DNA from 2 places in the Clostridium oceanicum genome. Region 2 is predicted to be linked to the other one. Evidence: riboswitches for the same ligand, from Rfam matches in the RefSeq annotation. Region 2 holds a riboswitch; the other holds the start of a gene.

Region 1 (16,075 bases), on a different contig from region 2:
ATGTTAGAAAATTAGATTATAACAAGAAAAATTTTTCTCATATACTAATAAATTATAAAATATTATTAAAAAAAATATATAAAGATGGTTTATATAAAATATTAGAAGTGAACATTGATGAATGTTCATATATAGATTTAATAGATAACGATATTATAAATGAAGAATATAGAAATGTTCTTATTAAGTTAGAAAATATAATAAAAAATTAATTCATATAATATATTTTTGAAATTTTCATAATAACCTCTTATAGTGGCAAAAATTTAAACTAAGTGTTTATAATGTGAAAAAGGTGTTACTAATGCCTTAATAAATGGTAAATTTTTAATTATATAACTAAATTTTACAATAAGTGATTTATACTTATATATAAATGATTATAATAAAAATTTATTTTTGTCATATGATTTTGAGATCGGTTTTTAAATTACATACTAATAAAATAATGGTATATTATTTTCATTTAGTAATTATTTATTAATAAAAATTGAGGAGGCAATCTTATGAATAAAAATATTATAAATGGATTAATTAGAAATGAAAAAAGTAAAAAGTGCAGAAGAGATGGATTTGTACCAGGAGTATTATATGGTGTAGATGTAGAAAAAACTATGTCTGTTAAATTTGATAAAACTGAATTAATAAGATGCTTTAAAAAATATGGTATGAATTCAGGATTATGGGTAAAAATACAAGATAAAAAAGAATATGTTTTATTAAAGGAAGTTCAAAGAGATATTGTAACTGGACATATTATCCATGTAGATATGCAAGCTGTATCTAAGGATGAAGTTATTAAACATAATATACCACTATTTTTCACAGGAAAAGAAGAATTAGAACATAATGGATTTTTATTAGAAACATTTGCTTCAGAAATTAAAGTTTCAGGTAAAGTAAAATATTTACCTGAAAGTATAAACATAGATGTATCTCATATGAATCCAGGAAATAGAATAAATGTTTCTGATATAAAAGTAGATGACAATGTGAAAATTTGTAATGATATAGATGAAAATTTAGCTTCAATATCAGATAGTAAAAATCTAAATAATGATTTAGAAGATGAGGTAGTATAAGCTGGTAATATATTTTAATATAGGAAACTCATATGTTTAAAAAACATATGAGTTTTTATTTTAAATATACATAATAGTTCAATGTTATATAATAATATTGTAGATTTAAATTACTTTTTAGTTTTAATGTTTTTTATTTTATAAGGAGGATTAGTATGAAGTATAAAATAGGGCAAGAAATAGAGATTACAAATAAATTTTTTCTAAATATAGCTAATGGGAAAAAAGTACAAGTTAATCCTGGAGATAAAGCTATGGTGGTAAAAAAGATAAATGAAAATATGGGGGAAATTATATATATAAGTGGAAATGCTAAAGGGAATAGTCAGAATATAAATATTGAGGTAGATACTAAAATAGATGAAGAGGAAATAGCTAGTAGAATAATGAAGCAAATTTAAGATAAATATATATATATTTAATATTTTACCAAAAAATAAAAGAATAGGAACTATAATAAAACATATTGACAAAATCTTTAGGTGCTGATAAACTCTAATTAAGATAGATTATCAATTAAGTTATGAGTTATACGACTGGCGGAAGTGGAATTAACCACAGGGAGTATGACTTTAAATTGCCGACCGCCTGGGCTAATTTAAAAGTCCAGGCGGTTTTTTGAATACATTTTATTGGAGGTATATATATGATAAAACAATGGGAGAAATTTAATGAAGGTTTATGGAGTGAAGAAGTTAATGTAAGAGATTTTATACAAAAAAATTATAGTCCTTATGATGGAGATGAAAGTTTTTTAAAACCAATTACAGATAAAACAAAAAAACTTTGGAATAAATGTGAAGAATTATTAAAAAAAGAATTAAAAGAAGGAATATTAGGAGTAGATTTAGATAATATCTCTGGAATTAATTCTTTTGCTCCAGGATATATAGATAGGGAAAATGAAGTTATAGTAGGATTACAAACAGATGCTCCACTTAAAAGAATAATAAATCCTTTTGGTGGAATAAGAATGGTAAAGCAAGCACTAGAAGCTTATGACTATAAACTAGATGAAGAGTTAAATAAGATATTTAATAAATACAGAAAAACTCATAATCAAGGGGTATTTGATGTTTATACAGAAGAAATAAGAAAAGCTAGAACAGTAGGATTATTAACAGGACTTCCAGATGCCTATGGAAGAGGAAGAATAATAGGTGATTATAGAAGAATTGCACTTTATGGAATGGATTATTTAATAGAAGAAAAGAAGAATGACTTAAAAAATATGACTTTAGAAATGAACGAATTTAATATGAGAAAAAGGGAAGAAATAAAAGATCAAATTAGAGCTTTAGAAGAAATGAAAAGTATGGCTTTAAGTTATAACTTAGATATAAGTAATCCTTCTAATACTGCAAAGGAAGCAGTTCAAGCTTTATATTTTGGATATTTAGCTGCAGTTAAAGAAAATAATGGAGCGGCAATGTCCCTTGGAAGAGTTAGTACTTTTATTGACATATATATAGAAAAAGATTTAAAAGAAGGAATTATAACAGAAAAAGAAGCACAAGAAATTATAGATCAATTTGTAATAAAGCTAAGATTAGTTAGGCATCTTAGAACACCAGAATATAATGAGTTATTTTCAGGAGATCCAAACTGGGTAACAGAATCTATAGGTGGAATGGGATATGATGGTAAAACTTTAGTAACTAAAACATCTTTTAGATTTTTACATACTTTAATTAACTTAGGAGCAGCACCAGAACCTAATATTACAATACTTTGGTCACAACAATTACCAGAAAACTTTAAAAAATATTGTGCTAAAATATCTATAAAAACAGATTCTATACAATATGAAAATGATGATGTTATGAGACCTATATATGGAGATGATTATGGAATAGCTTGTTGTGTATCAGCAATGAGGATAGGAAAAGATATGCAATTTTTCGGAGCAAGATGCAATCTAGCTAAAGCGTTGTTATATGCTATAAATGGTGGAATAGATGAGAAAAAAGGAATAAAAGTTGTACCTAATATAGATCCTATTGAAGATGAAGTATTAGATTATGATAAAGTTAAAGAAAATTATTTAAAAGTATTAGAGTATGTAGCAGGTATGTATGTAAATACAATGAATATAATACATTATATGCATGATAAATATGCTTACGAAGCTGGAATGATGGCTCTTCATGATTCAGATGTTCATAGATTTATGGCTTTTGGAGTAGCAGGTCTTTCAGTAGCTGCAGATTCATTAAGTGCTATAAATTTTGCTAAGGTAAAACCTATAAGGGAAAATGGAATAGCTATAGATTTTGACATAGAAGGGGAGTTCCCTAAGTATGGTAATGATGATGATAAAGTAGATACTATAGCAGTAGAAATAGTTGAAAACTTTATTAGTGAATTAAAGAAACACAAAACATATAGAGATGCAGAGCATACTTTATCTGTACTTACTATAACATCAAATGTGGTGTATGGTAAAAAGACTGGTTCTACACCAGATGGAAGAAAACTTGGAGAAGCTTTTGCTCCTGGAGCAAACCCAATGCATGGAAGAGATGAAAATGGAGCTTTAGCATCTTTAAATTCTGTTGCTAAAATTCCTTATAAAGATGTATGCCAAGATGGAGTATCTAATACATTTTCTATAGTTCCAGAAGCTTTAGGAAAGAGTTTTGAAGATAGAGTAGATAATTTAACTTCAATATTGGATGGGTACTTTGTTCAAAAAGCTCATCATTTAAATGTAAATGTGTTAAATAGAGAAGTATTAGTAGATGCAATGGAGAATCCAGAGAAATATCCTACACTTACTATAAGAGTATCTGGATATGCAGTTAATTTTAATAGATTAACAAGAGAACAACAACTTGAAGTTATAAGCAGAACTTTCCATAAAAACATGTAAAGGGATGATTTAATGGGAAAAATACATTCTATAGAGACTTTAGGATTAGTAGATGGACCAGGTATAAGATTTGTAGTTTTTTTCCAAGGGTGTACTTTAAGATGCTTATATTGCCATAATCCAGACACTTGGGATTTAAAAGGTGGAGAAGAGATAGAAGCTGAGGATTTAATAAAGAAAGTTAAAAGGTATAAACCTTACTTTAAAAACAATGGTGGAGTAACTTGTTCTGGAGGAGAGCCACTTATGCAGCCAGAGTTTCTTTTGAGATTTTTTAAGTTATGTAAAGAAAATAACTTAAATACAGTTTTAGATACTGCAGGAGTAGGACTTGGAAATTATGAAGAAATATTAAAATATACAGATTTAGTTATGTTAGATATTAAACATATAGATGATAAAAATTATTTTAATATTTGTGGTAGAGATATGAAAGAGTTTATTAAATTTAAAAATGCTGTTAATAAGTTAAACAAAAAACTTTGGATAAGACATGTAGTAGTTCCTGGGGTAACTGATGATGAAAAGCATATAGGAAAATTAAGAGATTATATAAAAACTTTTAATAATGTGGAGAAAGTAGAATTATTACCTTATCATACATTAGGAGTAAATAAATATAAAGAAATGAAAATTCCATATAAGCTTCAAGATGTGGATTCCTTAGATAAAAATAAATTAAAAAAATTAAATAATATTTTAAAACAATAGAATTTGGCAGCCTATATAAGTGTAGATTTGTTTAAAGACAAATCTACACTTATATTTTTGTAATGAATCTTACGTAAATATACGATAAATATTTATACAGGTATAAGATTATAATCATTATTTATCTAAACACTCAGAGAGACATTCTTCTATTACATCTTCAGTTATTTCAAAAGGTTCTGAGTTATTCATATAAAGACCCCCCAGTATATATTATATATAACTATATAGTATTCCAATAAGGAGGTAGTTGTGATGAATTTTGATGTTTTTATTAACTTTATTAAGATTGTATTAAATAGTTAGAATTTTTAGAGGATTCTAACTATTTAAAAGGAATTATATATAAATAAAAAAAATACTTAAAATCATAAAAAATTTTAAAAAAGGTCTTGATAAAATATAATAGTTATTATATAATAATAATTGTCAACAACGAGAAAATAAAATGATTAATATAAATAAAAAATTAAATTGGAGGAATTAAATATGAAAAAATTTGTATGTACAGTATGTGGTTATATTCATGAAGGAAATGAGGCACCAGAAAGATGTCCTCAGTGTGGAGTAGGAAGCGATAAATTTACAGAAAAATCAGATATAGAAATGGTTTGGGCAGATGAACATAAAATAGGTATAGCAAAGGATGTTGATCCAGAAGTTATAGAAGGATTAAGAGCTAACTTTACAGGAGAATGTACAGAAGTTGGGATGTATTTAGCAATGAGTCGTCAAGCTGATAGAGAAGGATTCCCAGAAGTAGCTGAAGCTTATAAAAGAATAGCTTTTGAAGAAGCAGAACATGCTGCTAAATTTGCAGAATTACTTGGAGAGGTTGTTACAGATAGTACAGAAAAGAACTTACAAATGAGAGTAGATGCAGAACATGGTGCTTGCCAAGGTAAAAAAGATCTAGCTACTTTAGCTAAAAAATTAAATTACGATGCTATACATGATACAGTACATGAAATGTGTAAAGATGAAGCAAGACATGGTTCAGCATTTAAAGGATTATTAAACAGATATTTTAAATAAGATGAAATATAGGATAAAGAAGCAGTTACTTAAATTAAGTAGCTGCTTTTTATTATTTAGAAATTATATATTTTTTAGTAAATTAAAAGTAAGTGAAGTTAAGTAATTTATGATTTCCTTCTCTTTGAAAATAAAATAGAATATTGGAAAATAAAAAGTCATTTTGAAATACAAATGACTTTTTTCTATTCTAAATTCAAAAAAGTTACAATAAAAGAAAAAATATTAATTTTTGCAATTATATAACGAATAATTAATTAATGTTATTATTTTATAAATATTTTGAAAGAGGGGGAGAGAATGAAGAGTATAAAATCAAGGATAGTAGTTATGATTTCTTTATTAAGTATATTGATTATAACTATTTGTTCTTCTGTAAGTTATTATTTTTTTTATAAAACAGTTATGAAAGAATGTTCTAATAATATAAGTGTTGCTTCAGAAAAATATGGATCAATTATAGATGGGTGGATGGTTTCAAAATCTAAGGTAATAGATTCTATGGCAGTAGATCTTCAGTATAATAATAAATATGATACTAAATATGTATATACATATTTTAAAAATCAATTAAAAGAAAATAAGGATATAATAGGAATGTATATAGGATTTGAAGATAAAAAATTTATATCAGGGAATGGTTGGATACCTACTAAAGATTATGATTGTAGAGATAGAAGCTGGTATAAAGAAGCTATAGAAAAGGATAAAGTAATATATTCATCTCCTTATATAGATAAAAAATTTAATAAAATGGTTATAACTATTGCAAAGCCTGTAAAACGTTCAGGAAAAACAATAGGAGTAATAGGAATGGATGTAGTATTAGATTATTTAACTAAATTAGTTAAAGATGCCACACCGGTAAAAAATAGTTATGGTTTTTTGTTAGATAGTAGTAATAATATATTAGTTCATAAAAATAAAGATTTTAAACCTAAAGAAGAAAATTATTGCAATATAGAGAAAGTTTTAGATGGAAGATTAAAGGATATAAATTCTATAAATTCAAAAGATAAAGAGATAAAAATTTTAAAAGACTATGATAAGGAAAATAAAGTATTTACTAGGACTAAAATACCTTCTTCTGATTGGTCAGTAGGATTTGCGGTGTCACTTAAAGAATTTAAAAAGCCACTAAGTAATATGATGGTAACCTTTATATGGGTCATAATAGCAGTTTTAGTAGTATCAATAATATTATCTTTGTATTTAGCTAATAAAATATCAACACCAATTTTAAAAGTTACTGATTTAGTGAAAAAGATAAAAAAATTAGATTTAAGTGATAACAAAGAAAGAGAAGAGTTTAAAAAATATAAAGATGAAATAGGAGTTATAGGTGAAGCTGTAATAAGTCTTAGAGAAGAATTGAAATTTATAGTAGAAGAACTAAAAACAAGCTCTTTAAATGTTTTAAATTATTCAAAAGAGGTAGATGGTACTACTAGTGAAATGACAGAATCTATAGAAGCGGTAGCAACAACAGTTGATGAGCTTGCTAAAGGATCTATGGACCAGGCAGCAGATGCTCAAAATGGATCGGAAAAATTAAAAAGTTTAGCAGATGAGATTAAAGTTACAAATGATGGGGCAGATAAAGTTAAAGAGATAGCATTAGAAACAAAAGATATAAGTAAAGATAGTATAATTTCTATGGAAAAAACTATAGAAAAATTTAAAAATAATAATAAAATTAATAATAGTTTAGGAGATAACATAAATACTTTAGCAAATAAATCAGGTGCTGTAGGAGAGATTGTAAGCTCTATAAAATCAATAGCAGAGCAGACTAACCTGTTAGCTTTAAATGCGGCTATTGAAGCCGCAAGAGCTGGAGAGGCAGGCAAAGGGTTCTCCGTTGTAGCAGATGAAATAAGAAAATTGGCAGAACAAACTACAAAGTCAACTAAAGAGATAGAAGATATCGTAAATAATATACGAGCAGAAATAGAGAAGACTAAAGAGAATATGGATTTATCTAAAAAAGTTGTTTGTGAAGTTGATAGTGCTATGTTAGATTCAAGTAACGCATTTAATGAAATAACATCTTCTGTAAATAATATAGTAGATCAAATCAACCATTTAGCAAATAATATTAAAAAAGTATATAAAGATAAAGAAAAAGTTTTACAATCAATCCAAGGGATATCAGTTATAGCAGAAGAATCAGCAGCTTCTACAGAAGAAGTTTCAGCTTCAGTTCAAGAACAAACAAGTTCTATGGAAAATGTATCTGAAACAGCAGAAAAACTTAAAAATGTTACTATAGATTTAGATAACATAATAAATAAGTTTAAATTATAAAACAATAAATCATATTATTTTGTAATATATAAGGAATATGAAAATAAATAATAAGTTAAAGATGTGGATTTTATTTTGTATGTGTTTTTAATTATATGTTAATTATAAGGTTAATAAGTAAGAGTTAAAATTATAATTTTAACTCTTACTTATTTAATTTAGGATTTCGTATTTGTAGTTTTAGGAATTTCTTTTATCATTTTTTAAAATTAAGAGAATAAAATAATCTTTTAAAAGGATTAGTTTTTAATTTATAAAGTTCATAAGGGTTATTAGTGATTATACCATCTACATTTTTTTTAATCATATGTACCATATCACTTTTTTTATTAACAGTAAAAGTGAATAATTTTAAATTATTATCGGATATTTTTTTTATATATTCTTTATTTAGTGTATTTACAAAATTAAAATTGGCACATAGAGCATTAGCATTTATTTTTTTTGCTGAATCAATAGGATCTCTTTGTAATAGGAAAAATAGAAGACCGGTTTCTATATTAGGACATAATTTTTTTGTTGTTACTAATGATTTTGGATTAAAAGATGTTATTATAACTTTATTTTCGTAATTATATTTAAAAATAAGATCTATAACTTTTTTTTCTATGTCACCAGTGCTTTGTTTTATTTCTATGTCTAATGAAGTATTATATTTAACTACTAATTTAAAAACTTCTTCTAAAGTAGGGATTTTAGTATTTATAAATTCTTTAGAAAAATATTTTCCAGCATCTAATTTTTTCAATTCACATACAGTAAAATCACTAACTCTACCATAGCCATTAGTAGTTCTGTTTAAAGTTTCATCATGTATTACTACTGGAATGTTATCATGACTTAAATGAACATCTAGTTCTATACAATCACAGTGATCTTTAATAGCCCTTTCAAAAGCAGGCATAGTGTTTTCAGGAGCAGAGGTACTAGCACCTCTATGAGCTATATTTAAAGGGAACTTTTTCATAAAACCCTCCATAAAATAAATTGTTTATTATATAGTATAAGAAAAGTTTATTTAATATGAATAATTTTGTACATTAATATTGGTATATTCATACCATATATTAAAGGAGGTATGAATATGGATATAAAATATACTATTGATAAAGTAAAAGATTCTATTCAAAAAGGTGGAAATAATTTAGTAGATAAATCTCAGAATCTTTTAGAAATATCTAAGTCATCAGCTAAAGTCAGCTCCTTAGAAAGAGAAGTAGAAGATTTATATGAGAAAATAGGTAGAAGATTATATAAAGATTATAAAAATAATGAAAAGGTTAGTGATTATTATGTTAAGCATTGTAAACAAATAGAAAAGTTAAAAAAAGATATAATATATTTAAAAAAGGGAATAAGTAAAAATAAGAATAAAAAATTATGTAAAAATTGTGGAGAAGAATTAGATTCAGATGCTATGTATTGTAGCAATTGTGGAAGTAAACAATAGAAGAATTTAGGTGGTGATACTTATTAAAATAGGAGTAATATCTGATACTCATATAGATAAAAATACTCATAAACTTGATAAATTTATAGATAAATCTTTAAAAAACGTAGATATGATAATACATTTAGGAGATTTTACTTCTTTTAAAGTAGTTGAAAAATTAAAAAGAAGTAAAAAATTTATTGGAGTATGGGGAAATAACGATAGAAATGAAATAAAAAAAAATTTAAAAGAAAAGGAAATAATTAAATTATGTGGTTATAGGATTGGACTCTTTCATGGACATGGTAAAGGTAAAAATACTATGGATAGAGCTTATGAAACTTTTAAAAATGATAAAGTAGATATAATAATATTTGGACATAGTCATCAACCTATTGTAAAAACAAAAAACAAAATTTTAATTATAAATCCAGGATCCCCTATGAGAAAATTAAAAGAAAGATGGTTTTCTTATGTTGTTTTAAATTTAGAAAGAGAAAAAATAGAAGCTAATATATGTTTTTATGAAAAAAAATAATAGTTTTTTAATTTTAATAAAGTGTATGCTTAAATAAAGTATATGCTTTTTTATTTTAATATGCCTTATATAAATATTCATTGAATTTTAATATAAAATAAGTAATAATTTTTAGTGAGTGGTTTATAATGAGTTAGTAGGAGTAGTAACTAGATTAAATATTAAATAAACATAAAGGTGGGATATAATGAATCCAGTAGCATTTCATGTAGGAAGTTTTGAAATTAGATGGTATGGTGTAATAATTTCTATAGGGGCAGTATTAGCATTATTATTAGCTATGTACAATTGTAAGGTAAGGAAAACTAGTTTTGATGAATTTACTAATATTTTCTTAGTAGCATTTCCTTCAGCAGTTATAGGAGCAAGATTATACTATGTTATTTTTGAGTTTGATAGTTATAGAAATAATTTAATTAATATATTTAATATAAGGCTAGGTGGATTAGCTATTCATGGAGGAATAATTTTTGGTGTTTTAGCAGTGTATTTATATGTAAGACATAAAAAAGAAAGTTTTTTAGAATATGCAGACATTGCAGCTCCCTCTATAATATTAGGCCAGGCAATAGGAAGATGGGGAAACTTTTTTAACGGAGAAGCTCATGGAGGACCAGTATCCTTTGAGTTTATAAGTAAGTTTCCTAAATTTGTACAAAAGGGTATGTTTATAGATGGTACATATTATCATCCAACATTTTTATATGAATCTATTTGGAATATATTAATATGTATATTTTTAGTTTATTTATTGAAAAAAGTTAATGAAAGAGGAATAGTTTTTATGTCCTATATAGGATTATATTCTTTTGGAAGATTTTTTATAGAAGGACTAAGAACAGACAGTTTATATTTAGGAAGTATAAGAGTTGCTCAGCTTATAAGTATAGTAGGAATACTAATATCAATATATTTTATACATAGAATTTTAAAAAAAACTAAGTAGTTTATATTTTATAAGTAATTTATCTTTTGTAAATAAAAAAATATCTATATAATATCTTTTATAAATCTACATATAAATATATTTTTCATAAATGGGGACAATAAGTTATATATAATACAGGATTTATGGAGGATACTTATATGTCACATAAGAATAATAAAAATAGTAAAAATAATAAAAAAGCAGGACAAAAGACAAAAAAAGAATTAGCTGAAATGAAAATGGAAACATCTAATGAAATAGGATATTCAAATGAATCAAAAAAACTTGGCAAAGATAAGCCAAGAGAAAAAAAGTAATATATTATAAAGGTAATTTATTACCTTTATTTTTTTATCTTACAACTATTAAATTTAAGAATAGATAAATTCTATAAATAGTAAATAAAAGTATTAAAGATAAAAATTTTTAAAACTTTAGATAAAGTAAAAATATTTTATTAATAACAAAATGTTTTTAAGAGATTTTATATCAAGGAGATGTAAATATGAAAAAAACTTATGTTGAGGATATGAAATATGGTGAAAAGATAAACTCTAGTTTTATGGTATTTAAAAAATTGAGAAGAGAAAAAAATAAAAATATTATGTATATTGGAGATAAAACAGGAGATTTTAAATGTTCTGTTATAGATAAGGAGGATACAATTAATTTAGGAGATGTTATACATTTTAAAAGTACATTTAATAATATTACAGAAGTACAGAATTTTAAAAGAATAGAAGAATTTAAAATAGAAGATTATCTTCCAACTATAGATAGGCCTATAGAAGAAATAATGGATGAAATAAAAAAAATATCTAAAGAAGAATTTAAAAGTAAAGATTGTATAAAGCTTAATGATTATTTTTTTAAAAATGAAGAATTTTTAGCTGAATTCAAAAAAGGTATTGGGGGAATAAGTCAACACCATAACTATATAGGAGGACTGGCAGAACATACTTTGAATGTAATGTATTTAGCTAAAATTTTAAGTTATAGATATGATTGTAAAAATAAAGAAATTGCTATTTTAGCTGCAAAACTTCATGATATAGGTAAAATAGAAGAGTTATCCACAAAAGGTCCTTTTACTTATACACTAAGAGGAGAAATGGAAAGTCATATAGTTATAGGAGTAAGTATGCTTGAGAAAGCTTTTAGCCTTGATACTTATTCAGAAGAGTTTAAACAAAGAATAAAAGGATGCTTGGTTCAACATCATGGTAAAATAGAATATGGGTCCCCTAGAAAACCTAATACAGAAGAAGCATTTATAGTCCATTATGCAGATTATGTGGATGCAAACATGAATAAGATACATCAAGTAAAGAAAAATGGTAAAGAAGGAACATGGACACAATATGATAGAAGAATAGAAGGAAAATTGTACATATAAATGCAATTTTAAAATACTACTTTGTATAAAAAGAGTAGTATTTTAAAAAAATGTGAAAGCCCTTACATTTTTTCGTAAAATCTATTGAATTTTATATGATAACGTTATATTATATATTCATATGCTTAGGGAGGTTGATATTTTGGAAGACAAAAAAATAAAAGAAGGTTATGCCCTTGTACTTTTAGCAGGAACTTCTTGGGGTATGATGGGAGTATTAACTAGAGAGTTAAACATATTAGGGTTTGATTCTATTGAAATAGCTGCTTTAAGGCCGTCAGTTGCAGTTATCTTTTATTTAATAATTAATTTAATAAAAGATAGAAGCGCCTTTAAAACAGATATAAAAAGTTTATTATTTTACATGATTTATGGGTTAGTAGCTTTAGATGGTATGTTTGTAGCTTTTACTTATGCTATAGAATATACAAGCATTGCTACAGCATCGGTACTATTATTTACTAATCCTATAATGGTAATGATAATGTCATATTTTATTTTTAAAGATAAGTTTACAGTTCAAAAGGTTATAGCATTATTTTTAGCTGTAGGTGGATGTTTTTTAATAGTAAAAGGATATGATCCTGCATCATTTAAAGTAAATTTACCAGGTATCATATGGGGAGTAGTATCAGGCTTTACAGTAGCTCTACAAAATGTTTTAGGTAAAGTTGCAGTAAAGAGAGGCTCTTATAAAACCACATTATTATATTCCTTTTTATTTGCGGCTATATTCTTATGGATGTTTAAACCACCATTTTTATTATTAGGTAAAATAACTAGTATAAAATCTGTGATTTTTGTGTTAGGAATAGGCTTTATAGCAACGGTTATACCGAACGGATGTTTTATGAAAGCGCTTCAATACATAGATTCTAGTACAGTTAGTATAGTATCAAGTGTAGAACCTATAGTAGCTGCTATTTTAGGATTGATATTTTTTAAAGAGTATCTAGAAATATTACAGATACTAGGAATGGTACTTATAATTGCTTCAGTAATATTAGTTCAGTATAAGAAAAAGAATAAAGATATAAAAAAGTGTAATGTATTATAATATTTAGTTATATTACAAAATATAATGTATATATGGGGAAAAATGTTCGTAAATCTCATTGACTTTAATGTTTGTATTTGATAATATTTATTGGTGTCAAAAAAGAACAGAAGGTGGAGAATTATGGAACATTTTTTCAAATTAAAAGAAAATAACACAAATGTTAAAACAGAAATTTTAGCAGGTATAACTACTTTTATGACTATGGCATATATATTAGTAGTTAATCCAAGTATATTGTCTCAAACAGGAATGAATTTTGGAGCGGTTTTTACAGCAACAGCCCTATCTGCAGTTATTGCTACATTACTTATGGGATTATATGCTAAGTTGCCATTTGCTCAAGCTCCAGGAATGGGATTAAATGCTTTTTTCGCTTTTACCATAGTAAAACAAATGGGATATTCATGGCAGTTTGCTTTAACTGCTGTATTTTTAGAAGGTATTATATTTATTTTACTGACTATATTTAATGTTCGTGAGGCTATAGTTAATTCTATACCTAATAATATAAAAAAATCTATATCAGTAGGTATAGGACTTTTAATAGCATTCATAGGATTAGATAATGCACATATAGTGCTTCATCCAAAAGATGGAGGTACTATTTTAGCTTTAGGAAATGTTACAAGTGGAGATGGATTATTAGCTATTATAGGAATACTTATAACTGGAATTTTATTAGCTAAAAATGTTAGAGGATCACTACTTATAGGAATAGTTGTTACAACTTTAATAGGAATACCTATGGGGATAACAAAGATGCCAAGTAGTTTATTTAGTATGCCTCCTTCAATAAGTCCTATATTTTTAAAATTTGAGTGGAAAAGTATATTTACGCCTAATATGGCAATTGCGTTATTTACATTATTATTTATGGACATGTTTGATACTGTAGGTACATTAGTTGGTGTAGCTACTAAAGCTAATATGTTAGATGAAAAAGGTAATGTTCCAAGAGCTAAACAAGCCTTGTTTTCAGATTCTATAGGAACTACAATAGGTGCTTGTTTAGGAACTAGTACTGTAAGTACTTTTGTAGAAAGTGCTTCAGGAGTTGCAGAAGGCGGAAGAACAGGGCTAACTGCAGTATCTACAGCGATGATGTTTTTTATTGCATTATTTTTATCACCATTATTTATAATGATACCATCACCTGCAACAGCACCTTCACTAGTACTAGTTGGATTATTTATGATATCTCCAATAAAAGATATAGAATTAGAGAATTTTACAGAAGCAATACCAGCTTTTCTTACAATAATAATGATGCCTTTATCTTATAGTATATCTGATGGAATAGTATTTGGTATAGTATCATATATCGTTATAAAAGTTGTATCAGGAAAAGGTAAAGATGTAAGTTTAACTACTTTTATAGTAGGCATATTATTTGTACTTAAATTTTTCATATAGAATATTTTAATTTGTTATTTATTTTCATATAAATAAAGCTATTAATTTTACTAGTTAATAGCTTTATTTTTTTGTAAGAAAATATAGCTTAATTGTAAAAGTTAGAATTTCTAAATTATTTATCATTATTTTAAGAATTTGTTTTTGAAGTTTTCTTTAATAAATAAGAAGTATTATAAACAAAAATTATATAATATATACATATAATATTTTCATATATAAATATGAAAAAAGAAGATATAGTATAAAGTATTGTATAAATATATAATAGTCTTTAACTTTTAAAGGAAGAATCTTTGAAATGGTCTAATTATATCATTGATAAAGTAAAGAAAGTTTTGTAAAATGATAATAATATAAATTAAAATTTTTATTAGGAGAGAAGAAAATGCCAATACTTATTAGTAAAGAGAAAGATGATGATGATAGGCTGTATGTTAGTTTTAATTATACAGAAGACAGAATAAGAAGAATAAAAAAAATACAAGGTAACAAATGGAGTTACAAAAATAAAAGCTTTAGTGTTCCAAATACGAAAGAAACTATAGATAGAATAGTTTTAGCATTTTATGATGAAGAAGTGATGCTAGATGCATCTTTAATATAATGGTTTTAAAATAACTTAGAATAGTTTATTTATTCTAAGTATTTTTTTAAAGTACAATTTCATTCCTTATTTATTTTCATAGGCTTAATTTGATATATTATAGAGGATTTTTTATTTTAATAGGGAATATATTAATAAAGATAAGTGGGACAAAAAAGTTTTAGGTGGGCTTATCTAAAATTAATATAATATAAAGTTAGTTATTTTTTAAACATATTTATAGAGTTAATTTATAAATATGTTTTATTTTTTTGTTATAAAATTGCATAGCATGTGTAAAAAGAATAAACATGTATAAAATATAGACATAATTTTATCTATATTTGCTACATAAAGGGTTTCAACTGTAATTTTAATAATAAATTTAAATTAATGTATATTATATATACAATTTCAAATATAAAAAGTGAAAAATAGATAAATAAATTTTTATCAAGATAATCCTATAAACAAGCTATTATTGTTAAAATAATAGCTTTTATTTGTGAAAAAAAATCATATTTTAAATGTTGGCATAGAAGTTGCTTTATATAAAAGTGAGGGGGTTGCTTAAGTGGATAGTGAAAATATTTTAATAGAGAAAAAAAATCATATTGCTATTTTGAGTTTAAATAGAGAATCTGTACTTAATGCTTTAAACACTCAAGTGTTAAGAGAATTTAATACAATTTTAGATAATATAGAAAATGATGAA
Region 2 (16,075 bases):
AACTTGTTACTATACCAAAGTTTAATTTTTTCATGATTCATGGAGAAGGAAATCCTAATAGTGAAAAATATTCTGAAGCAATTGGAGTACTTTACTCTTTATCATATGCTATAAAAATGTTACCTAAAAAAGGAATAACCCCTGAAGGATATTTTGATTATACAGTATTTCCACTTGAAGGAATTTGGGATTTAGCTGAAGAAGCTCGAGGATTAAGCACACTAAATAAAGATAAATTAATTTATACAATTATGATAAGACAACCTGAATTTGTAACAGATACTTTAGCTAAAGAAGTAATTCAAATTGTAAAAAAGAAAAAAACTCATCCTTTACTACATAAAGTAAAATTTAAAAGTCTAGAAGATGGACTTTGCGTTCAAATGATGCATTTAGGTTCTTATGACAAAGAACCTGAAAGTTTCTCTATTATGGAAGACTTTTGTATTAAAAATAACTTAAATAGAATATCCAAAACCCATAGAGAAATCTACATTTCAGATCCTAGAAAAACTAAAACTGATAACCTTAAAACAGTACTTAGATTTAAAGTTGAAAAAGGTAAGTAGTTATTCAATATACTTTTAGTTTATATATAATTAAGTAAATACCCTATATTATTTATATTTATAAAGTTAAAACACCATAATTCTATGGTGTTTTAACTTTTTTCATAAGAACTTATCAACGGACACAATCCTCACTATCAAATCCTATTTAAAAAAACTTTAATAAAAAAACAAAATACTAATTTTTATAAGTATTTTATTTTCAAATAGTGTTTGCGTTTTCATAAAAAGGTAAATTATAATCTAACTGTTAAATATTTATTAACATCTTTTAATATTAGATTATTACTCATCTTAACACTTTTGCTATTTAAAATAGAAAGGAGAAATAATTATAAATAAGCCAACAGAAAAAAATAATATAATTTTAAAAACTATAGTTTTCCTAATAGGATTAACCTTAATATTGGTTACAGAATATGCAAAAATATTTTTTTATGTTCCTAATTTATTAGTAAATAATATTGTAGGAACGGTTATAGTATCTACACTTTTGGGACCTATTTGGGGAATATTCGTAATTATTATTTCAGATTTGATTTTTAATAGTTTTGGAATTGGACAAAAATTCATGCTAATAATTCTTATATCAAAACTACTAGAACCTACTATTATCGGAATTATAAATCATAAGAAAAACAAAAAAATTTGTAGAGTTATTATAACAATTTTCATCTTAAGCTTTATAATACCTTTTGTAGAAATTATAGCATCTACATACACTTACCAATATACCACTGAAGTCTATAATTTTATTGAACATATAAAAATCAGTATAACTATGTACTTAGAATTTTTAAAAAATGATTATTTAAATAATCTATCATCATATATACTATCATTTATAATTTCAACACCTATTTTATATCTATTTAACAAAAAAAACTAAATATAACTTTATTAAATGATTGCAAATAAATTATTTATAATATCTCTATTATCTTAAAGTTATATAAATATAAAATACTTCTATGAGTACTCTATACTATTAAGGGGGATACAGATGAAAAATTTATTAAAAAGATTTTCGATATTTACTTTACTTGCTGTAGTATTATTTACATTATCAGCTTGCAAAAATACTGAATCAAAAAAAACTTCTACTGATAAATCTTCAAATAAGAAAAAGACAAAATACGTAAAAAAAGAAATAAGTACGGATAAAGCAAAATTACTTTTAAAAGATGATAAATCAATCTTCGTAGATTTAAGACCTACTGAAGAATATATAGGCTGGAGTATGAATGGAAATAAAGGTGGCCATATAAAAAATGCTGTGGATTTTCCCAAAGAATGGTTTTCAATAATAAAAGATGATGAAAAGCTTCAAAAAGAATTATCTAGAAGAGATATAACTAAAGACAAAAAGATAGTTTTATATTCAGATAAAAAAATAGATACAAAAATACCTAACAAATTAAATGATTTAGGATACAACAACATTTCAATACTTAAAGATGGAATAAAAGCATGGGAAAAAGATGAAAATTTGCCTATAGAAAAAATGGATAACTACAAAATATTGGTTCATCCAAAATGGGTTAATGATTTAGTAAATGGTAAAAAACCAGCTACATACGATGGGAGACCTTATAAAATTATTCATTTGAGTTTTGGAAAAGAATCTTCTGATTATAAAAAAGGTCATATAAAAGGTGCTTTACATATTGATGATAGTTTAAATCATATAGCAGGACCTAGAGCAATATCTGAATATGCATATATACCTAAAGAAAAAAAAGAGGAACTTTGGAATAAACCAAGTGATAAAGAAATAGAAAAAAAACTTTTAGATTTAGGAATAACAAAAGATACATTAGTAATTTTATATGGACCTAATATGACTGCTGCCTCAAGATGTGCCGCTGTAATGATGTATGCAGGCGTTTCCGATGTTCGTATACTAAATGGTGGCATAAAAAGATGGAAATTAGATAATATGCCTTTAGAAAAAGAACCTAATAAACCTATTACCACTAAAAATTTTGGAACAAAAGTACCTAATAATCCAAAGGTTTTTATTGATTTAAATGAAGAATTAAAAATTGTAAAAGATAAAAACTCTGTAGTAGCATCTATTAGAAGTTGGGCAGAATACACAGGAAAAGTTAGTGGCTATACATATATAGGTGAACCTGGGGATATAGCTAATTCTAGGTATGGCTATGCTGGCTCAGATCCATATCATATGGAAGATTACAGAAATGTAGATGACACTATGTTTAACTATAATATTATAAAAAACAGATGGAAAAAATGGGGCATTACTCCTGATAAAAAAGTATCTTTCCATTGCGGTACAGGTTGGAGAGCTAGTGAAACCTATCTATATGCATTAGCAATGGGTTGGAAAAACATAACTATATATGATGGTGGTTGGTATGAATGGCATCTTAGAAAAGATACCCCTAGAAAAGAAAAAGGAATTCCTAAAGATGCACCTGAAACACCAAAATCAGATTATTAATATTATATAAATAAATTAAATTAAATAAAATTAATAAGAAAGGACAAATTCATTTTTATTTTGAATTTATCCTTTCTTATTATACTAGTAAAATTTTGCTTAAAACAAATTAAATTTATGATTATATACTTTATATAACACACTACTGTCATATAATCTCTTCTACAATTACACTATAAATTTAAAAGAGAAACCTATGTATTTTATAAATTGGTATCATTAATTTTATATTTTACTAAAAAGATATTAAAACAATTACCTTAATAAGAATATAATTGAAATTATAACATAATGTATAATTTTTTTTTCATATTTAATATAATATTTTATTACTTATATGTAATTCTAGTATTTAGTTGATTCACTATATGCTTTTATGTATAATAGATTACATACATTTTTTTACATTCAATTTTTGCTATGTTAACTTAAAAATTTCAGGGGGCTTAAAAAATGAATAGGTTAACTAAATTAAAAAAGGGAGATTTAATCGGTATTTTCTCTCCATCATCACCTATAACATATACCTGTCCTAAAAGATTTGAAAGAGGGAAAAATTTTCTAAGAAATAAGGGCTTTAAAATACTTGAAGGTTCTTCAACAGGCAAAAATGACTTTTATAGGTCAGGAAGCATTAAAGAAAGAGTTGAAGAATTAAATTCTCTAATTAAAAACCCTAAAGTAAAATGTATCATGTCTACTATTGGGGGGATGAATTCCAATTCACTTCTTCCATATATAGATTATGAAGCATTTAAGAAAAATCCTAAAATAATAATAGGATATTCAGATGTTACCGCAATATTATTAGCTATATATGCAAAAACAGGAATAAACACTTACTATGGACCAGCATTAGTAGCATCCTTTGGTGAATTAAATCCTTTTGTAGAATGGACTTATGATTATTTTAAAGAAATCAACATAGATAAAATAGAATTTCCTTACATGCTAAAAAAACCTATATATTGGACTGATGAGTATATTAACTGGGAAACACAAAACAAAAGTAAAAAGAAATTTAATAATCAATGGCTTACAATTTATAAGGGTACTACTAGAGGAAGATTGATTGGTGGTAATTTAAACACAATACAAGGAATATGGGGTAGTGAATATATGCCAGAAATAAAAGAAGGAGATATACTATTCATAGAAGATTCCTTAAAAGATGCTTCGGTAATAGAAAAAAGTTTTTCTTTACTAAAAGTAAATGGTGTTTTAGACAAAATCTCAGGAATAATTCTTGGAAAACATGAATTGTTTGATGATTTAAATACCAAAAGAAAGCCTTATGAAATTCTTTTAGAAGTATTAGGAGAAAGAAAAATACCATTTATTGCTGATTTTGATTGTTGCCACACCCATCCTATGATGACATTACCTATAGGTTGTGAAATAAATTTAGACGCTACAAATAAAAAAATAAGTATTATTAAAGATTGGATGAAATAATAAAAAATTTTATACTTTATTCTATCATTATAAAGGGGGAATTACTTTGCCAATAGTTAATGTAAAAATATCAAAAGGACGTTCTATTAATCAGAAAAAAAAATTAGTCAAAGATATCACAGATGTTATAGTTAAAGATTTGGATGTATATCCTGAATGGGTTACAGTTTTAATAGATGAATATGATAGAGAAAATTGGGCATCTGCAGGAGAACTTCATAGTGAAAAATTCGGAAGTGGATTTGGAAAAGAAGGAGTTAAATAAAACTAATAAGGACAAATCCATTTTTATTTTGGACTTGCCCTTTTCTTAGTATCTAATATTAACTAATAACTATATTGAAATTCTCTATAAATATTAATGTTGAAAAAGACGAATTCCTGTAAATGCCATAGAAATATTATATTTATCACATATTTCAATTACATTATCATCTCTTATTGAGCCACCTGGTTGCGCAATATAATCAACTCCGCTTTTCTTTGCTCTTTCTATATTATCTCCAAAAGGGAAAAAAGCATCTGAACCTAGCGCTACACCTTTAAGACTTTTTAACCATTCTATTTTTTCATTACTTGTAAAAATATCTGGCTTTTTTGTAAAAATATTTTTCCAAATTCCATCAGCTAAGGTATCCATATAATCATTAGATATGTATACATCTATTGCATTATCTCTTTCAGATCTTTTTAAATTATCTTTAAAAGGTAAATTTAATACTTTAGGATTTTGTCTTAAGTACCATCGGTCTGCTTTATCTCCTGCAAGTCTTGTACAATGAATCCTTGATTGCTGACCTGCTCCTATGCCAATTGCTTGACCATCTTTTACGTAACAAACAGAATTAGATTGAGTATATTTTAGAGTAATCAAAGATATCATTAAATCCCTTCTGCAATTTTGTGGAATCAATTTATTCTTTGTAGGTATATTTTTAAATAGATCTTCAGTTATCTTTACATCATTTCTTTTCTGTTCAAATGTAATTCCATATAAATCTTTTGTTTCCACTTCTCTTGGCTTATAATCTTTATCCATTTGAATAATAACATATGTTCCTTTACGTTTCTTTTTTAAAATATCTAACGCTTCTTTTGAATAGGCTGGAGCAATAATACCATCAGAAACTTCACGTCGTAAAAAAGTTGCTGTTTGCTTATCACACTCATCAGATAAAGCTACAAAATCTCCATAAGAAGACATTCTATCAGATCCTCTTGCTCTAATATATGCAGTAGCAATATCTGATAATTCTACTCCTTCTACAAAGTATATCTTTTTTAACGTTTCATCTAAAGGAACGGCAGTAGCTGCCCCTCCAGGACTTACATGTTTAAATGATGCAGCAGATACTAATCCTGTAGCCTCTTTTAATTCTTTTACCAATTGCCAACTATTAAGAGCATCTAAAAAATTTATATATCCAGGTTTTCCATTTAATATTTTTATTGGTAATTCTCCATCTTTTGAATAAATTCTTGATGGTTTTTGATTTGGATTGCACCCATACTTTAGTTTTAATTCTTTCATATATACACTTCCTTCAGTATAAAAAAGAGCCTACTATCTAGGCACTTTGCCCAGACGGTCGGCTCATATTTGCTATACTTCATGTGGTTAATTCCACTTCCGTCAGTTGTATAACTAATTATTTTATATCACTATTAAGTGCAATTGTCAAAATATTTATAGCTAAAAATATTATTAATCCACTATTTTTTTATATTATTCACTGCTTTTAGAAAAAATTAAGTAACTTATCCACATAAGTAATACTATAATCATAGGAGAAGAAATCATAAGCATACCTAATCCTATATTTGCACCACCTATTTTATCATAAATAATATATGTGTAAGAATCATAAAAATAATATCCCCACATTAACATAGATGCAATTCCACCAACAACATAGGCTGAAATTAAGCCTTTAAAGGTATTCTTAAAATTTTTTGTCCTGATTTTAAATAAACCAAATATAAATAGTAATACAAAGGGTATATATGTTATAAGTGTTTGAAACAACCTTGGTTGAAATTCTTCTACTAAATAAAAACTTCTATTTGTAAAAACGCTAAATAAATACTGTCCTAACCAAACTACTGAAATAGAATATATTATAGATACTATACTAAATGTTTTCCATAGCTTAATTTGCTTTTTATTCATCTTTTCTTACTCCTCTCATTTTTATTATTTTTCTTATGTGATTAACTTCATTTACCTTTACTAATTTATATAGATTATTTTATAGTCTCTCTAATTAAAGTAAAATTATATGTTTTTTTAAATTATACATGAAAAGCAAGAAAAAATGTATCTATTTTATAGACTTTATTATTTTAGTAAGTTATTATAAAAATTCATTGAACCTATAAATTTATTTTCTTTTTCATTTCAGCTATATTTTTTTGATCCTTCTCACTTAAATTTGATATAAACTCATTAAACTTATAATATGGTTCTTTTTCATATTCATCTTCAAAAGTTAAATATGATATATATTTAGATAAAAGAACTATTTCCATTTTGGATAAACTTTTAAAATATATAGTATACTCATCCTCAAACAAACAATCAGCATTTAAAATATCTATTAAATCTTCTAAACTCTTAATGTTATTTTTTATTAATTTAATCTTACCTTCTACAATAGGACATTCTCTAATTTTTTCGCTTAATTTCTTAAATTTAGAGTTTTCCATTTTCTTTCTATCTGTGTATTCAATCATTTCTTTTTTCTTTTCCTCATTAAAAGATATAAATACTCTTTCTAATTTATTTATTTTTATGTTTTCATTTATAAGAGAAGATATCTTTAATGTGGCCTTTCCAATATAATATATCAATGCTTTATTTTTAATACATAAAATTTCACAACATATTTTTGCATCTTTTAATAATTCTTGTTGTAACTTCTCTAAATCTAATTTTTCTAATTTATTTTTTATAATAATTCTGTCTAAATTATTTATATTAAGGTTATTTAAATCTTTACCACAAATAACTAATCCCAATGAATTAATAAGAACTAACTCAAATATATTTATAAGCAACAATTCACATTTTTCATCATAACCTTTTAACAGCTTATTTACTTCATCATTATCAAATTTACTGCAAAACTCATTTTCTAAATTTAAGTTATACAAATAGTTATAAATATATTCAATACCTACATAATTTATATTTTGAATAGAAAGCTGATAATCTATTGAACCTGGAGTTTCTTGTGCTTTGAAAAAGTCATCATATTCTTTGAAAAATGGAACAATCCCTTCTATAGTATCACTATAAGAATAATTATTAACTTTAAGCTTATTTTTATTAATTTTTCTAAACAACCATTTGCTTTCTAATATTTTACTTTTAATAAGGCTCTGTCCCTTATATAGCATATCAAACAAGCTAATATGTTTTAATTTTTTTACTAAAATCTCTATATCCTTAAAGGTTTTTAGATAAATTCCTATGGTATAATCAATACACTCTAAAATACTTTGGACAACTTCTACTCTTGCTGAACTACTTTCATCTTTTGTATAATATTTTAATTTTATTTTTAAAAGATCCATTCTTTCATAATATATTTTAGCTAAAATCTTATCATTTAATAATTTTTCTTTATAACAAAACTCCAAAACATCTTTGAAAAAATATTCTTCACTGAAGTTATTATTTGTAAAATAATTATACTTTTGAATGTGATTTTCCATAACTTATCAGTCCTTCTCATTTTTAAGATTTGTATAATCATGTACACCATACCTTATATTTTCAGCTATTTTATATAAAGCTTTTCCTTCTAAAAGTTCCAATGACCCCTCACAATAATTATTAAATTTATCTTTCATTATTTCTATTAATTCATCATCACTTAGATAATCTAAAGTTTCATTCTTATAATTATAAAAAATCTCTACAAGTTCATTTATTGTATCACTGTAATTATACTTAGCTATGTAGGGTGAATCATAAAAAGCTATAATAATTTTGTTTATAATCTGACCATTAAATTCTACTCTACCACTTTTTTGAAGAGCTGTATTTCTAGTATCAATAATTTCTTTAGCATCTTCTTTTGAAAGTTTTAATCCATATTCTGATGTAACTTCATTGCACATAACTATATCCTTTAAAATTTGTTTTTGTTTGTCTAACAAATTACTTTTAAATAACTCAATAGAATTTTTCATTATAAAATCCTCCTAAAAGTATTGACTTTTATTCTAAAATATGATATGATAAAGTTAGTATATTTTATTGTAATTAATTTTATCATTGACACCAGTATATGTCAATGTATTTTAATATGTTAAAAAGAGGACCTTCATTTTGAAGATCCTCTTATTTATTAATTTAATTACAGGTTAATATAAAACAAGGCTACTAGAAACCACAGGCCTTAATACTAACACTATTCTAAAACAGTGATTATACTCTTAATATAAATAGAATTTCTAAATAATTTATAAATTCTTTCATAATAAGTTTTTTATACTCTAAAAAATAATCATAAAATTTTTTTAATAATAAAAAAGTAGCCCACATAATTTATGTGTAACTACTTTTTCATAGCATTAGTTTAAAAAAATTTTATACATAATTAAATTTTATACTTTATTATTATATATTAAAAATCAGGAATTTTTTTATAAAACTACTGATTCTAATCTTCCCTTATTGGTAACTGAATTTTTGTTTTTATTAAAGATCCATTTTCTATAGTTATTTCACCATCATGTTCTTTAATTATTTCATTACATAAATATAAACCAAGACCTCTGCTCTCTTTATTACCGTTATCAGATTTTATAAAAGGTTCAAATATATTATTAAATATATTCTCTGGAATTGGATTACTATTATTTATTACTTCAATAATGTACTTATTTTCTAATATATATGAATTAACATAAATTTTATTTCCTCCAGAAGAATATTTTATTGCATTATCAACCACATTTATTATTACTTGCCTTATTTTATTCTGCTCAACCTTAACTGTTCCCTCATTTATATTTTGTATTATTTTCAAAGAATATTTTTTAGCCTTTATATTCATATCATTACAAATTTCAGTTATAAGTTCTTTTATATTAATATAATTAAGCTCTTCTTTAATAACACACATACCTTTTGATACTTCTATAAGATCTAGAACTAGCTTATGTAGTCTACCACTTTCTGAATATATTCTTTCAATTGCTCTTTTATCAAAATCTTTGTCCTTAACCATTCCTGTAAGAAGTAACTCTGCATATCCTGATATAGCTGTTAAAGGCGTTTTTAACTCATGGGTTACGCTATTAAAAAATTCTCTTCTTCCTTTTTCCAATTTATAAACCTTGTTTTTTTCTGATTCAATAGTTTTTATTTGTTCTTTTATCTTATCTCTCATATTTATAAATTCTCTTGCAAGTATAGCCACTTCATCTTTTCCTTCATGATCAATTGGGATATCATAATTACCATATCCTAATTTTTTTATTGCATCTGTTAGCTTACTAATAGGTTCAGTGATTTTATTGGTTCTTAAATATAAAAATATAAATATGACTATGAATATTCCTGCTTCTATAATATTTATAAAATTAATAGTATTTTTATAATTTCTATATTCTCCATTATAATTTTTTACTATATTTATGATTCCTACATACTTGTTATCACTATAAATTGGATAAGTTAATATTGCATTTACTCCATTTTCTTTGTATTTTAAATCTACTACAGCTTTACCACTCATGGCTATTTTATTACTGTCTTTTATTATACTCTCAAATTCTTTTTCAGAATTTCCTTCTAGCAATTTATACTTTATATCTCTTATATCACATTTACATTCATAATTTAGAGATATGTGTTTTATTATATAATTACCCTCTTCAACTAATGATTCTTTTTTATCTTTAGAACTATTACTTTCAAGGGTATACTTTATATATTCCTGTGTACTGTTCATTAATTGTTTTGAAAAGTTATTTATATTATTTTCCATATTGGACTTTAAAACATGTGTTATAGACACATTCATTACTATCATAGAAACTATCAGTATAAATATTAAACCAGTTATAAATTTATATCTTATTTTCATAAAATTACCTCATTACATATCCTATTCCAAAAACAGTATCTATAATAGATGGTGAATTTTCTTTATCAAGCTTACTTCTTAATCTTCTAACATGTACATCAACAGTTCTTATTTCCCCATCATAATCTATTCCCCAAACTTTATCTAAAATTGCTTCTCTTGAAAAAACTTTATTTCTATTTTCAATAAAAAACTCTAAAAGTTCATATTCTTGAGGTTTTAATTTTATTTCTTCATCATCTTTGAATACAATTCTTCCTTCTAAATTCACTTTAATAAATTTATTTACATATACATATTCTTCCTGTGATTTTTCTCTATATTTGTTAACTCTTCTTATTGCAACCTTTACCCTAGTTAATACTTCTTTTATGTTGAAAGGCTTAGTAATATAATCATCCGCACCTAATTCTAATCCTAAAACCTTATCCACAATATCGTTACGAGCAGTTAACATGATTATTGGAATACACCATTTACTATTTATATATTTACATAATTCAAAGCCACTTTTGTCTGGTAAATTTATATCCAACAAAACTAAATCTGGATTAAAAAAATCTAAAGTATCTTTTGCCTCCTTAGCTAAAAATACCCCTTTAGCTGTATATCCATCTGCTCTTAAAGCAGATACTAAAATATCATTTATAGATATTTCATCTTCAACTACTAGAACCTTAAAGTCCATTATATCTTCCCCCTACTAGTCACTTCCCAAAAGTAAATCTATATAAAAGAATTAAATCATACAATACTTTATAAATATATATGAGAATATTACTGGCTATTTTTTCAGTAATTCTCCCATAATTATTCCTATTTAAACTATAGATTTTATTCTACTATCTTGCCATCTTCAAAAACCTTAATAACACCAACAGTTCCTGTTCCACCTTGTTTTATAAATGTTTTTGACTTTACTACAATTTCATAACATTTTTCACCATTTTGATTTTCAACTTCTTGAATAATTGAATAAGTTAAATCTTCATTATTGTCATAATAATTTTTAGCATACTCTAATGCTTTGTCTCGAGAAAATTCTACTTTATTATTCTTGTCATGTTCTAATACTTTATCTTTATTAGAAACTACTTTATTGTTATTTTTAGAATTTTGTAACACTTTATCTTTATTAGAATTTACTTTATTATTTTTAAAACTAGCCTTTTCTGATTTTTTTATTACTGTAAGATTTAGTTCAGCAGTTCTATCATATTGTTCTATTCTTCCTATATATTTTTTAGTTCCTAAACTACTTGTATCTACATTGTTATTATCCCAAGAAACCGCAACTTCTTTGTCTTTATTATTTATCTTTGCTTTAATTTTACTTGGTAAATTGTATTCATTATCTTGATAGACTTTTGCATATACTTTAGTAACTTCAAATTTTGATTTTATAGTATTTAGTAAGTCTTTCATATTTTTAATATCAACTTTATTACTTATAGCAAGCTTTATAAAATAATAGGCATCATCTACTCTATTTTTTTCCATATACTTATTTTTTATTTCTATATAAGACGCCTTATTAGCTTTATCCATTGAAACTGCTTTTTCAAAAGAACTTTTAGCATCATCATATTTCCCTGCATTTAAAAATTTGATTCCATCTTTAATTATTTTTTTTACTTTGTTTTCTTTCATATCTTCTTGCTTTTTCACATCATTTGTTAAAACAGTTCTTTTTTGTTTTTTCCCACATCCTGAAACACTTAGCATAACTATTAATATTAATAATAATGAAATCATTGCTTTTCTTTTCATAATTTATCACTCCTTACATCTACTGTAATTAGATGTTATCATGACATTTTTACCAAAATTAGCGAATTTGTTTCCAACTTATTACCACAAAAATTTAAGAGTATATTTTGTACCATAATATTACTACATGTAAATTTTTTATCGACTTCTAACTTTAATCATAAAATATTTGTAATAATATATCAATATATTTAATAATATCCAATAAATATATTAACTAATAAAATAACTCTCTTTGCTAAGAAATCAATCTTAGTAAAGAGAGTTATTAATATATTATATCTGCTGATGATTTTCATAAAAATAAGTATATTAGGATACCACTTTAAAATAATAATTTATAGATTCACTTTTTTCATTTACTATATTTTATATTTTAAGATAAGCAATGGCTCCAATTACGCACCATGTTATTAAAGCAATCATAGCTTCCTTACTTAAAGCTGCAGGAGATATAGGTAAAAGTAATAACATAATAAACACTATACTTATTACTGTACCTACCATTGCCACTGTTTTGGTTACTTTATTTTTAGATTGTTTCAATACTGCATAACATACATAAAAATATGCAATAGAAGCACCTAAAGACGACATGTCTACTATCCAAATTATAACCTTTCTACCAAACCAAGGAGCTATTAAACTTATTATTGTTATAAATATTATAGCGCTTTTAAAAACACCATTCTTATTTACTTTTGCCATTTTAGGTGGGAGCATCTTATAATTGGCTATAGCTCCTAATAATTTTGAGCTACAAATCATAAATCCATTTATACCGCTCCATACTGCAGCACTTAAAGCTATAATTAATAATATAAAAAATCCTTTACCTAATGTACTTAATACCGCACTTCCTGCTGCCCAATCTAAATTCATAGCTTCTTTTGGAGAATAAGCAAGGGCTGTTACTAAATTTAATATATTATAAATTAAAACTCCTATTGTTAGAGAAGCAATTGCCACTAATGATGCTTTCTTTTTAGAAAAGTTAAATTCTTTACTTAACTGAGGAACTGCATCAAATCCTATAAACGCAAAAGGTGTTATTGCAAATACTTTTATTATTTGGCTTAAATCAAAAGAATAATTTGAAATATATGATTTAGTAAAATTAGTTCTATCACCTTTTATAAACATTCCAATGCAAACTACTAATACTACTGATATCAAGCTAAGAATTATTACATTTTGAATTTTGCTTGTCTTTTTTATGCCTTTTAAATTTAATGAAGCAAATGTAAGTATTGTTATACTTGATATTAATATCTCACCTAGATAGATGTTATATCCAGCAATATTATACAAATAACCAAATTCTAAAATTCCACCAAATAATTTTTTAATTACCAAGGGAAATGCGGTTGCATTTAATGGAATCATTGTAAAATATGCAAGTGTCAAAAACCACCCTACAATAAATCCATGTTTTTTTCCTAATCTATTATAAGTATAAGAAAATTCTCCACCCTCTTCATCATGACTTTTCATCATAACAAGATAGTTTTTTTCAATTATTATTATACATATTACCCCTAATACAAGTCCTAAAAATGTATTTATAACTCCTGATTCCTTTAAAAATTTTGTACCTGGAAGCATAAAGGAACCCCAGCCTATTATCCCACCTAGAACTATTGAAAACATATCTATTTTACTCAGTTTATTTTCATTCATAATTATCTCCATCTTTGATTAATTTACTATCATTAAAATCATTAATATTTACTAGTACTTTGTAAAAAAGCAATAAATCAGTTCTTTTAATTTAAAAAGTAAAGCAATATGTATCATTTTAATTTCATCTATATATATACAGTTCCCTATTGCTCCACTGTTATTACTAAGTCCACCTTAGTTCTTATCATTCTTAACAACCTATACCATTTTCAACTATTAAATGTATTTCTTTTCTATATGAATCTTATTGTTCATTAATATACTTACATTAAAAATACTCATTTTAAATCAATATAACCCCTTATATAAAACAAGAACTACAATTAGTCTTTTATTTTTAACTTAACCAATTGTAGCTCTTTAAAATTGTTTATTTTCTGTGATGCACATTAAAATAATAAGTGAAATATAGTATAAATTTTTTTATGCCTTTTTCACCATTAACTTTTTATAAACTATATTTCCTAAAATACCTCCTGCTACTAAGAAAGCAAGGAATATCCAACCTGATAAAGAGAAGTTAGCTATTGGTGTATAAAGTGCTCCTACATTACAACCATTTGATAATCTAGTTCCAAGTCCCATAGTAAATCCACCTACAACATAGATTAAACCTTCTTTTAGTGTTATAGATAAACCTTCTTTAACAGTTTTAGCAAAACTTCCTGCTAAGAATAATGCAACAATTGTTCCTAGTATTATACCAAAATTTTGTACATTTATTGGATGTGAAAAGAATGGTGCTGTATATATTTTTGCTGGTTTAGTTGAAAAACTTGCTACACTTTCAGGAGAAACTCCAAAGAATATAAGTAATTTACCAAACCAGAATCCATAAGGAGTAGATGCTCCCCATCCAGCTTTAGTTACACCCATTAAAAGTGTGAATATACCACCAATTACAACTGCTCCCATTCCAAGTGTCCATGGTTTTACAAATAATTTTTCATAAGTTTTTTTACTAAATAATTTGAATGGTTCTTTATCTTCATTAATTTCTTCTTGAAGAATTTCTGTATCTACACCAAGGTAACTATTTTCTGATTTCCTTTTATCTTCATATTTTTTAGCTATCCAAATTGCTATAACAGCAAAAATAATTGTTACTATTATTGCTCCTAAATATCCTTCTAATCCATCCCATTTAAATAAGTCTGGTAAAAATACTCCATTTTTAAATGTACTAGTTTTAACTAATGTCTTTGTTACCCATGGAGCTGAACTTTGAATTGGGAATCCTACAAATACTCCCATTCCGAAAAATATAAGGGTTATAAATGCACGTGGAAGTCCTGTTACTAAATCAGTAAGAACTCCTGATGCACAACAACTAGAAAATGACATACCAAAACCAAATAGTATTCCACCTAATATAAGTCCTAAATTTATAGGGTTAACCCATAAATCATATTTAGTTACATCTTGTCCTAAAAAGAAAGCTACACTTACTATTGCTGTTCCTACAAATAAAATCATTAACATTCTCATAAGCTTTGTCGATCCTGCTCTATAACTTCTATTTACAGATCCTGCAAACCCAAAGAATGATCTTGTAAGGGCATATCCAAGTCCTACCCCCGCAAGTAGTCTAAAAAATAGCATTGAACTTGTAAGTCCAACATTTCCTATTATTATGATTGCAATAAGTAGTATAAATCCTATAAGATACTCTGTGTTTTTTTTCACAATAATTTCCTCCTCAAATATTATTTTTAAATTAATATTATTGTTACTTATTCATTTTGTCTTTTGATTAAAATTACCTATGTATAATTACTTTTATTGTTAAATTTTTGTCTAAAGAAAGCGCCAACTTTGTTACTTCCCTAATATAATAACACAGAAGTTATAGGTACTTATTATAAGACTTGCTTATATAGAATAATGTTTTTTTATATCAATTTCAAAATAATAAATGTAGGAATCATAATTTAATAAATTGGCTGAACATACCCCAGTTGAATTCCTTTTGTAACCGCTTCTATAGAAGATGTTACATTTAGTTTAGAAAATATATTTTGTATATGGTT

The links. Region 2 has a riboswitch for ZMP and ZTP ahead of ABDZ71_RS07890 (phosphoribosylaminoimidazolecarboxamide formyltransferase). Riboswitches for the same ligand answer to the same signal wherever they lie in the genome.
Region 1: it holds a riboswitch for ZMP and ZTP, as region 2 does, so the genes downstream of both, pflB (formate C-acetyltransferase) here and ABDZ71_RS07890 (phosphoribosylaminoimidazolecarboxamide formyltransferase) in region 2, are expected to answer to the same signal.

The regions. Positions count from the first base shown of each region.
Region 1 covers NZ_BAAACG010000019.1:622,552-638,626, reverse strand. Annotated here, with positions in the region: gene ABDZ71_RS19475 (hypothetical protein) at 1-212, shown strand, start outside; gene ABDZ71_RS19470 (50S ribosomal protein L25) at 507-1,082, shown strand; gene ABDZ71_RS19465 (hypothetical protein) at 1,238-1,483, shown strand; ZMP/ZTP riboswitch at 1,605-1,683, shown strand; gene pflB (formate C-acetyltransferase) at 1,729-3,954, shown strand; gene pflA (pyruvate formate-lyase-activating protein) at 3,967-4,665, shown strand; gene ABDZ71_RS19450 (NADH peroxidase) at 5,155-5,700, shown strand; gene ABDZ71_RS19445 (methyl-accepting chemotaxis protein) at 6,001-8,007, shown strand; gene ABDZ71_RS19440 (glycerophosphodiester phosphodiesterase) at 8,204-8,974, opposite strand; gene ABDZ71_RS19435 (zinc-ribbon domain-containing protein) at 9,092-9,457, shown strand; gene ABDZ71_RS19430 (metallophosphoesterase family protein) at 9,471-9,977, shown strand; gene lgt (prolipoprotein diacylglyceryl transferase) at 10,165-10,923, shown strand; gene ABDZ71_RS19420 (small, acid-soluble spore protein, alpha/beta type) at 11,064-11,222, shown strand; gene ABDZ71_RS19415 (HD domain-containing protein) at 11,411-12,301, shown strand; gene ABDZ71_RS19410 (DMT family transporter) at 12,444-13,358, shown strand; gene ABDZ71_RS19405 (NCS2 family permease) at 13,482-14,774, shown strand; gene ABDZ71_RS19400 (hypothetical protein) at 15,163-15,381, shown strand; gene ABDZ71_RS19395 (short-chain-enoyl-CoA hydratase) at 15,935-16,075, shown strand, end outside.
Region 2 covers NZ_BAAACG010000008.1:369,109-385,183, forward strand. Annotated here, with positions in the region: gene ABDZ71_RS07865 (GyrI-like domain-containing protein) at 1-569, shown strand, start outside; gene ABDZ71_RS07870 (hypothetical protein) at 976-1,458, shown strand; gene ABDZ71_RS07875 (sulfurtransferase) at 1,573-3,036, shown strand; gene ABDZ71_RS07880 (S66 family peptidase) at 3,490-4,491, shown strand; gene ABDZ71_RS07885 (2-hydroxymuconate tautomerase) at 4,538-4,756, shown strand; gene ABDZ71_RS07890 (phosphoribosylaminoimidazolecarboxamide formyltransferase) at 4,850-6,022, opposite strand; ZMP/ZTP riboswitch at 6,064-6,142, opposite strand; gene ABDZ71_RS07895 (hypothetical protein) at 6,218-6,661, opposite strand; gene ABDZ71_RS07900 (DUF6179 domain-containing protein) at 6,865-8,208, opposite strand; gene ABDZ71_RS07905 (DUF6323 family protein) at 8,215-8,688, opposite strand; gene ABDZ71_RS07910 (sensor histidine kinase) at 9,162-10,592, opposite strand; gene ABDZ71_RS07915 (response regulator transcription factor) at 10,597-11,280, opposite strand; gene ABDZ71_RS07920 (Ig-like domain-containing protein) at 11,427-12,362, opposite strand; gene ABDZ71_RS07925 (APC family permease) at 12,732-14,042, opposite strand; gene ABDZ71_RS07930 (YeeE/YedE family protein) at 14,469-15,731, opposite strand; gene ABDZ71_RS07935 (response regulator) at 15,977-16,075, opposite strand, start outside.